Regions from separate parts of the Jeotgalicoccus saudimassiliensis genome, predicted to be linked through region 2. Evidence: riboswitches for the same ligand, from Rfam matches in the RefSeq annotation. Region 2 holds a riboswitch; the other holds the start of a gene.

Region 1 (4,592 bases), 380 kb from region 2:
GCGATGCCAGACCGGTACCGCCGAACGCACCCAGTGACCAGTAGCTTAGCGCTTTACGGCGCTTTTCACCTTCAAAAATGTTATTAAAAATTGAGATGGTTGCCGGCATAATCATCGCTGCCGAGAATCCCTGGACGATACGTCCGATTATTAAAAATGATGTATGGAACGGCAGAATAATAATAACAGAACCGATTATACTTAAGAAAATACCGATAATTGTAATTTTTTTATAACCGATTTTATCTGCGATATTGCCTGATGCCACCATGAAGATTCCTGTAATCAGCGATGTTAAGCTGACGGATAAGTTGATAATGCTGCTGCTCGTCCCGCTGTATGTCGCCTGAACTTCCGGGGCAATGTTTAGAAATGCCTGTGCAAACAGCCAGTATGTCAGGATGGTTAATATAATTCCGAGAATAATCCTGTTGGGTGTTTGCGCTTTCATAATTGTCTGAGACACAATTCTCACCTCTGTATTTGTTAGCTTCCCGTTCATTATAAAGGAAAGCGCTTAAAATTAACCGGGAAAACCTTGAAAGTCATTAAATATTCATGCTGTATTTATTTACAATTTACTTAAATCATATCCATGTAGTATATTATGAGTATTTTACAGAAATCAAGTCAGTATCCGGGGCAGATTTTTAAGAAAAGACGCACCTGAAATCAGGCACGTCTGCTGAATTTTTATTTAGTCATCTTCTTCGTCGTCACTCTCGTCATCATCAGTTTCATTGTCAATATTACTGTCATTATCATCGCCCTCATCACCGGCATCGTCGAGAGCATCCTCTTCCACATCAGACTCCTCTACGCCGGTCTCATCTGTGCCTGTACTTTCATCTTCAGTATCATCACCACAAGCCGCAAGTGCAAGCACGGCAAGAAGCGCTGTAATACTCATAAATCTTTTCATGGATACAATCTCTCCTTTTAATCAGTTTGATATGTATATACCCTTATCCTTCTTTTTAATTCCGATTCGAACAAAAAAACACCGCAGGCAAATACCTGCGGCATTATTGTATTCAACTAATTTTTAATTTACTCTCCGTCAGTTTCCGTTCCGCCGCCGCCTTCTGTTTCAGTGCCGCTGCCTTCAGATTCTGTTTCTTCAGTTCCAGTCTCTTCTGTTTCAGTGCCTTCTTCTTCTGTGCCGCCTCCGCATGCTGCAAGTGCTAATACGCCGACTAGTGATCCTACTGCTAACAGTTTCTTCATTTAAAGATCCAGCTCCTTAAAGTATATAGTAGATTTCAGACTGAACTTTGATGTTACTGACATAATACCCCAGATGAAATGAATATATATCCAATTTACCGGACCTTAACAATTTCTAAAACTTATGACTCACTATAACTCTTCATCATTTAAACTTAACCGGCCACTCTTCTTTCGTTTCACACATATCCCAAAACATATATTCATAGAGACTCGTTTTAACAACAATCTCCTCCAGCTGTGCCAGCTCGCGTTCCGGCTTGCCTTCTGCCAGTTCATTCAGAAGTGTCATCGCTGTCCCGTTCAACTCGCTGAAATCTTCACCGGAGTATGTGTCCACCCATTGTTTATACGGATTATTATTCTGATCGGGGTGTTTATCGGCTAATGCTCTGCCGATATAATTATAACTCCACGCACATGCCAACAGACACGCTGCAACTGCTGCTGCATCACCGCGCTGGGCGTGATTCAGCATGTAACTCGTATACGCTGTGTTCACTGCAGACGGCTCGGTCTCGAGAAGCTCACTCTCTTCAATTCCAAACATTTCCGCGTACTTTCTGTGCAGCGCCATCTCCCCGAATAGTGTCCCGTGCAGCATCTCGGAAAACATGTTCATCGTCGCAAGATCCGGCGCCTTCTCTGCCCCGATTGCCATCAGTCTTGAATACTCCACCAGATACACATAATCCTGCTTCAGCCAGTGCCGGAACTTATCGACATTGAGCGACCCGTCACCAAGACCGCTCACAAACGGATGTTCAAGGTAACGATTCCAAATATCCTCAACTCTGTTCCAGATTCTGTCGGTAAATTTCATTATATTATCCCCTTTGTTTTTCAGCTGAAGACGATAAAAACCCGAACCCCGCGAAGAGGCCCGGGCTGAAATTACATACAGATATATCAGCTCAGACTTCCCTGCGCAGGTACTAACCTACAGGTTCGAAGGGTCGATAATTTTATCTCTCAGCACGTAAAGTGCGCCCCCAGCCGTTTATATTTTGTTCATATATCTACTGTACTACAGTTTAAAAAATTTTGCTCAGGGAACTAACAGAATGTAATAACATTTAAGGAGGAATAATGAATGGCTCACGAACAGCATCAGCAATTACTGAAAACATTGCACGAATGTATGGAAGCTTGTAATCATTGTTTCGACGCATGCCTTGAAGAAGAAGACGTAAAAATGATGGCGGAATGTATCAGACTGGACCGTGAATGCGCAGATATGTGCGCATATTTGGAACAGGCAATTACGAGAAACTCACCGTTTGTTAAAGAACTTGCCGGCGTGTGTGCAGCAATTTGTGAAGCGTGCGGCAACGAATGTCAGAAGCACAATCACGTGCACTGCCAGAAGTGTGCAGAAGCATGCTTTGAATGTGCGATGGCATGTAAAGCAGCAGCGTAAACTATATTTTATAAAATAAACCGTACGGAGGCTCTAAAAATGGAGTCTGCCGTACGGTTCTTTTGTTTTATTTAATTCATATACTTCTTAAAGATCTGTCCCAGCTCATTCAGGAAATGCTTACCTTCCTGATTGGACGGCCAGTTATCTGAGAAAACCGAGAAGATTAACTGTTTGCCGTTCTGCTGAATCATGCCGAATTCATGCTCGAGCGCTGTCACAGATCCTGTTTTCGAGGCGATAAATTCATCTTTATGGTCTTCATCGATATTAAAGAATCCGCCGATTCTGTCGTTAATCTGCTGTTTTTTCATGACTTCAAAGAAATCTTTTCTGATGTCTTCAGGCAGTACGTCATTTTCCTGAATCACATACTGCATTGATGTGAACATATCAGCGGCAGACGTTGAGTTGCGTTTGCCTTCATTAATACCCGTCGTGTCATAGTAATTGCGTGCAAGCGTTGTATCGTGGAGACCGAGTGCCATAAATCCTTCGTTAATCCGCTCAATGCCGATGTTATCAATCAGCATGTTCGACGCGGTATTATCGGAAATAATAATCGAGAGGACAATCGTGTCCCACAGTGTCAGTCGTTTCACACTCTGGAGCGTATGCAGCACACCACATCCGCCGACCTTCTCCCCGACCGTGAGCGAAATATCTTCGTAGTTATGAAAATGCTGCTGCAGATTAATAATGCTGATCGGCACCTTTATTGTGCTGGCCGAAGGATAAACCTGGTGCTCATTATGTACATATACTTTGTTATCAAACTGAATCTTATAGGAAATATCTTTCGTCGGCTGCTGTCCAATCAGTGCGTTAATTTCATCTATAAACATAATATCCATCTCCCCTTGCTGCTGTTTAAGTAAAGAGTATCACAACTCACTTCCGGTTTGCACTTAGTCTATACGGGAAATAAAGGAGTAAATACAAATTACGATGGAGGTTTGACATTATGGGGCAAATTGAATTGATTGCTGATGAACAGCACTTACGCGAAAGACTGACACATTATATCGAAACCGGTGTACCTGAAAATAAATTAACTGTGATGTCGACCCGGGGCTATGCAGATTTTCTGATTGATTTCCCGGATGTAAATGAAAGGATGCCGGCAGGACGCAGCCTGGAGGAAATGCTCGCCCAGCTCGACGGCAGCCAGCGGCTGACGATGACGAATTCAGAACGTGAAAACTATACGAACGCTCTGAATAATGGTGAACTTCTTTTATATATTGATAATGAATCAGGAATTGAGACATCTCCCGGCGAAGAAACAATTGAACTCCGTGAAGAACGTCTTGCTGTGGATAAAGAAACAGTCCAGACAGGAGAAGTCGTTGTTGAGAAGTATACAGACTCAACAGTTGAAGAATTTGATGTGCCGGTCAATATGGATAACGTCACTGTAGAACGCCGTGCAGTCGAAGGCGAACCGCTGTTTGAGACGTATAACAATACTGAAGACTCGGATGACGACCTTGGTATTATCAGAATCCCGGTAACGAAAGAACGCATCAGAGTCATTAAAGAACATGTGGTTACAGAAGAAATTGTAATTACCAAAGAAGTCGTGGAGAAGATGGAACATGTTTCAGGCACTGTGAAGCATGATGACATCAGAGTCAGCGAAGTGAAAAACGAAGACGTCGATAAATAATAAAAAGGGGCTGAGACATAAGCTCTGAGTCTAGACGAAAAACTGCCTCAGGAGCTCAATTGCTCCTGAGGCAGTTTTTTTTATATTTTTTAATAGGATATTAATTCAAAAAAATATGAACCTAGCGTATTTCAAAGCACAGGTGAACCAGACGCTTTCAAGCCCAGAAGGTCGACGTCGATACGCGCAACGCAAAACTGATGTCGAAACAACTTTTGGAAATCTGAAGGCAAATTTGGGGTTCACTCGGATGTCTGTCCGAGGGAATAATCCGGT
Region 2 (4,592 bases):
ACTTTCGAACGGAGAAATTACTGCTCCAAGCTGTACGGCAGCAAATATTGCAGCAGCGATCATCAGCAGTAAATATAAATCGTATTTCGAGAAAGTTGTTCTGTGATAATATGTTCGGCTGCCGTCTGTGAACCCTTTTGATTCCATAGCAATGCCGAGTCTGTATGCCCGTCTGATACTTTGGCTGAGCAATGTGACAATCGTTGATTTCAGGCCTTTAAATCCAGAAATATGTTTTTTGTTAATCAGTGCACTGCGCACTTTTCTCGCCTGTCTCAGCTGGAAGTATTCGGAGACAATAATCGGCACCATTCGTATCGCTGCCATAAAAGAATAGGCATATTTAGGTTTCACTTTAAGCTGAATCATCAAAGCGTAAAACACATCGGTAATCTTCGTCGTAAATATAACGAGTGCACCGAATAACGACAGAATAACGCCGCGCATCGTAATGTGAAGTCCCCTGACAAAGCTTTCTTCAGTAATATGAATAATGCCGTAGCGAAACAGTGTTTCAGTACCTTCACCGTAAAATATCATATAGAGACTTGAGATGAACCCTGAAATAAATATGAAAATCAGCAGCATGGCGAGATATTTAATTTTAACACCGCTTAGGCACAGTAATGTTATGAGTATGAGTATTGTCAGATGAAAGAGGACGTTCGGATTATGAATGAAAATTACTGTGGCAAAAAGTATTGCCGCGAGCAGTATTTTCGTCAGCGGATTCGCTTTATCTATAAAGGTGCTGTAATTCTTTATCGTTTCAAGCATGATTTGTCCTCTTCTCATGAAGTGTTCCATTTTCAATAATCAACCGTCTCAACGGATAGCGTTCTTTAATATTCTCATCATGTGTAATCATAATTATCGTTGTGCCAGCGGCGGTCATTTCATGAAACATACTGAGCATACGAAAAGCTGATTTCTGATCGAGACCGAACGTCGGCTCATCGAGCAGCAGCACATCAGGTACAGCGCCGAGAGCTGTTGCAACACTTAAGCGTCTTTTCTGGCCGGTGGAAATTTCAAGCGGATGCAGATGGGCAATATTATTCAGCCCGAACTGATTTAAAATAACCTCTGTCCGGCGCACTGCCTCCGTGTATTCAAAACGGGATTCCATATTGATAAAAATTTCATCGAATACTTTATGTGTAATAAATTGCAGTTCCGGATTTTGGAAAACAGGATATACGTTTCCCGCAATGTGTTTGGTCTTTTTAATTATTTTACCTCGGTAATAAATGCTGCCGTCTGCCGGAATGAGTTTCATAATCGCAAGCAGCAGGCTGGATTTACCAGTGCCATTTTTGCCTTCTAGTGTAATCCATTCCCCTTTTCCAACACTTAAATGATCAACGTGCAGAATCTCCATGCCCCGGCGTTCAAGATGCAGGTCTTTCAGTTTCAGCAGTACTTCATCCTGAGGTGACAGCGGAGCGTATACAGGAGCCTTCTGCCACGATTCCGGATGCCAGACACCGTATTCATTTAAAAGGTCTTTGTGATGTCTTAAAACGTCATTGGGTATACCTTCGTGGATAATCTGTGCTGCGCCATTCATCAGAATGACACGGTCGACTTTATCCCAAATATAATCAACACGATGTTCAACGATAACTACTGTGCGTTTTTCCCAAATCTGCTCAATAACGTTCCACAACGAAGCTGCGGATTCATCGTCCAGCATACTTGTCGGTTCATCCAGGAACAGTGTATCTGGGTTCTGCAGCAGTGCGGAAGCGATAGACAGCTTCTGCTTCATTCCGCCGGATAAGTTATTAATATTTAAGTCGAGAGGCACATCGAGTCGGGTCTGCTTCAGTGCATCCAGCATCATCGGTTCCATATTTTCTTTTGGAATACTTCTGTTTTCTAATATAAAAGCGAGTTCTTCTGCAACAGTCGGCATCGTAAACTGAGAATCAGGATCCTGAAACACATAAGCATTATCATCAGGAATATCGAGAATCTCAGCTTTCATCGGTGTATGAATAACATTGGGAATTAATCCGCCCATGACATTCAGCAGCGTACTTTTTCCCGAACCGCTCGGTCCGAGCAGCAGTACTTTCTCCCCTGATTCGATATAAATATTTAAATCGTTAAAAAGCTTGGCAGGTGCTTCCGGAAATTTTAAATTCAATTTTTCTATATTTACACCAGACATATTATAATCCTTCATGTGAATTATCAGCTCTTCGACCGACAAACTTTAAGACGCCGGTTTCTTTCAAAGCTTTATAGAGCAAATGACCCAGCCAGCCGGCTACAATCGCACCACTGAGAATTCTGAGTGAGAACATTAATGCCAGATTCCATGTTTCAAGGTGTCCGAGATAACCGTAATACCAATCGAGTGGCAGCGTTGACAGAGCAGCTGCTATACCGGCAAGAACTGCCGCCATCAGGCTTGTACTCTTATATCTGAAGAACAGGAATACAAGCTCACAAACCAGTCCCTGTATTAAACCATACATAATCAGCGAGACATCAAACTGCAGCAGTACAATCGTTTCCCCGGAAGCCGCTGCAAACTCGGCAATCAGTGCAACACCGGGCTTTCTTATAATTAAGTACGCCACAATTGCAGCGATAAACCACATGCCGTAAACCAGTTCATTTAAGTGAAGTCCGAACGGCTGCAGAATAGTATAAATTCCGTCCCATAAAGAATAAATAACAGCGAAAACGAGTGCGATAACGACAGTAATTAAAATATCAGTGAGTGTTAAACTGTTTCCTTTTTTCATGATGAAGCCTCCGTTATAAATTTCAAACAAAAAAACACACCACTAACGGAATGGTGTGCATATAAAAATATGCCACTTCCCTACGCTAGTATGATCTAGATCAGGTGATAAGGGTCAATCTCAGTCCGTACGGACACCCCCAGTGGTGGTGAATTCATTATTTGATTATCACTATCATAGTCCACTTATGTGAATTTGTGAAGTGTCATCTGTTTAGTAATCGTAACACCCTGCCTCGGATTTTCGTACAGCGTTACTTTCAGCAGTACATCATTCTCCGGCAAACGTGCAGAAAGCTCTTCAAACAGCCAGTAAGATATGTTTTCTGCTGTCGTATTCATCTCCGGAAGCGTTTCATTAAGCAGGCAGTTATCCAGCTTAATGCCGATTTCTTCATCGTAAATTTTATCGATTAAATGAAAATCAGTCGCAAGCCCAAGAGCATTAACAGGTGAAGATATCTCAATGCTGAAAGAATAATGATGATTCTTTAAATCTTTAAAAGCAGTATTAGAAAAAAATATACGGTTATCGCATATAAACGAAAAATGTTTGTGAATGGTTACCTGTTCTTCAAAATACTTAAACTCTGCAGGCGGCTTTACATCGTTAATATTCATATAACTACCTCTTTATAAATCAATTTAATTAATTATACCCATTTATAATAGTGAGTATCAAATGTGTGAAACATCATAAAGTTGTTAGGTCATGCTCTAAAACGGGAATAGGTAAATAAAGGCAGTTGCGAACTAATCTTTTAAGGAGGATTTACCATGCGTAAACGAACGAAGTTTATTATTGGAGCGGGACTCGCAGCAGGAGCACTTTATGCATCAAAGACAGAAGCGGGACAGTTAATTAAAGGTGCTGTGAATAAATGGACGGATGATGACTATATTATTAATCTCGGAAAGCCTGATGAGGCAAGGGATGCAAATATGGTGGATGAAGGTGCGATGACCAGCGTATTATATTATAACGAGTTACGGGATAAGGCATCTGAACAGGAAGATAAATACGCATAAAAAAGCCGGGGACTCCCCGGCTTTTAATGTTTAACTGAATAAATTTATAAAGAACACGATAACGGGAATGTTAACGATATCAATAAGGAATGCTCCAACGACCGGTACGATTAAGTAAGCAGTCTTCGAAGAACCGAATTTAGATGTAATTGCATCCATGTTAGCCATCGCTGTAGGTGTTGCACCTAAACCGCTTCCTATCAGTCCGTTAATCATTACTACTGCGTCATAATTTTTCCCGAGCAGTCTGTAGACAATAAACATTGTATACAGAATAATAACGATAACGTGAACAGAAACAATCAGCAGAATCGGCAGTGCCAGATCTGCGAGCTCCCAAAGTTTTATACTCATTAACGCGAATGACAGGAACAAGCCTAATGAAACAGCTCCGATTTTATCGTTAATTGTTGTGTCAAAATCAAATGGAATTCTGTCCTGTGTTGCATCTAGCAGTGTTCTGACAACAATAGCCACAAACATTGCACCTACATAATCAGGCAGGATAACTCCGGTTAAATCAGAAAAGATACCGCCAATATACGTTCCGAGCGCCATAGCGAATGTAATAATGGCAAGGTATATAAAGAATTGATCGATTGTAAATTTATTTTCTTTTTTCTGAACAGGAATTTCATAATCGCCAGCATCGAACTTGGGTTCGTTACTCTTAAGATTGTGCTTGTTAATCATAAAGCGTGCAACCGGTCCGCCAAATACGCCGCCGGCGATGAGGCCGAGTGTCGCCGCAGCAATCCCGACAGTTGTCGCACCCTGTACTCCTAATCCATCAATTGTTTCACCG

Evidence for each region. A riboswitch is a leader RNA that binds a small molecule or an ion and turns the genes downstream of it on or off. The one in region 2 is predicted to bind thiamine pyrophosphate.
Region 1: linked by a shared signal. The riboswitch ahead of tenA (thiaminase II) and the one ahead of RZ44_RS07435 (ECF transporter S component) in region 2 are both predicted to bind thiamine pyrophosphate.

Annotation. Positions count from the first base shown of each region.
Region 1 is NZ_CCSE01000001.1:1,876,815-1,881,406, reverse strand. It holds gene RZ44_RS09340 (MFS transporter) at 1-466, opposite strand, end outside; gene RZ44_RS09335 (hypothetical protein) at 698-922, opposite strand; gene RZ44_RS11340 (hypothetical protein) at 1,051-1,227, opposite strand; gene tenA (thiaminase II) at 1,373-2,050, opposite strand; TPP riboswitch at 2,132-2,231, opposite strand; gene RZ44_RS09325 (four-helix bundle copper-binding protein) at 2,321-2,647, shown strand; gene RZ44_RS09320 (serine hydrolase) at 2,719-3,492, opposite strand; gene RZ44_RS11075 (YsnF/AvaK domain-containing protein) at 3,612-4,316, shown strand; partial or broken gene RZ44_RS11195 (transposase) at 4,420-4,592, shown strand, end outside.
Region 2 is NZ_CCSE01000001.1:1,493,101-1,497,692, reverse strand. It holds gene RZ44_RS07445 (energy-coupling factor transporter transmembrane component T family protein) at 1-777, opposite strand, end outside; gene RZ44_RS07440 (ABC transporter ATP-binding protein) at 770-2,176, opposite strand; gene RZ44_RS07435 (ECF transporter S component) at 2,178-2,759, opposite strand; TPP riboswitch at 2,820-2,910, opposite strand; gene RZ44_RS07430 (6-pyruvoyl trahydropterin synthase family protein) at 2,945-3,379, opposite strand; gene RZ44_RS07425 (hypothetical protein) at 3,536-3,787, shown strand; gene gltS (sodium/glutamate symporter) at 3,818-4,592, opposite strand, start outside.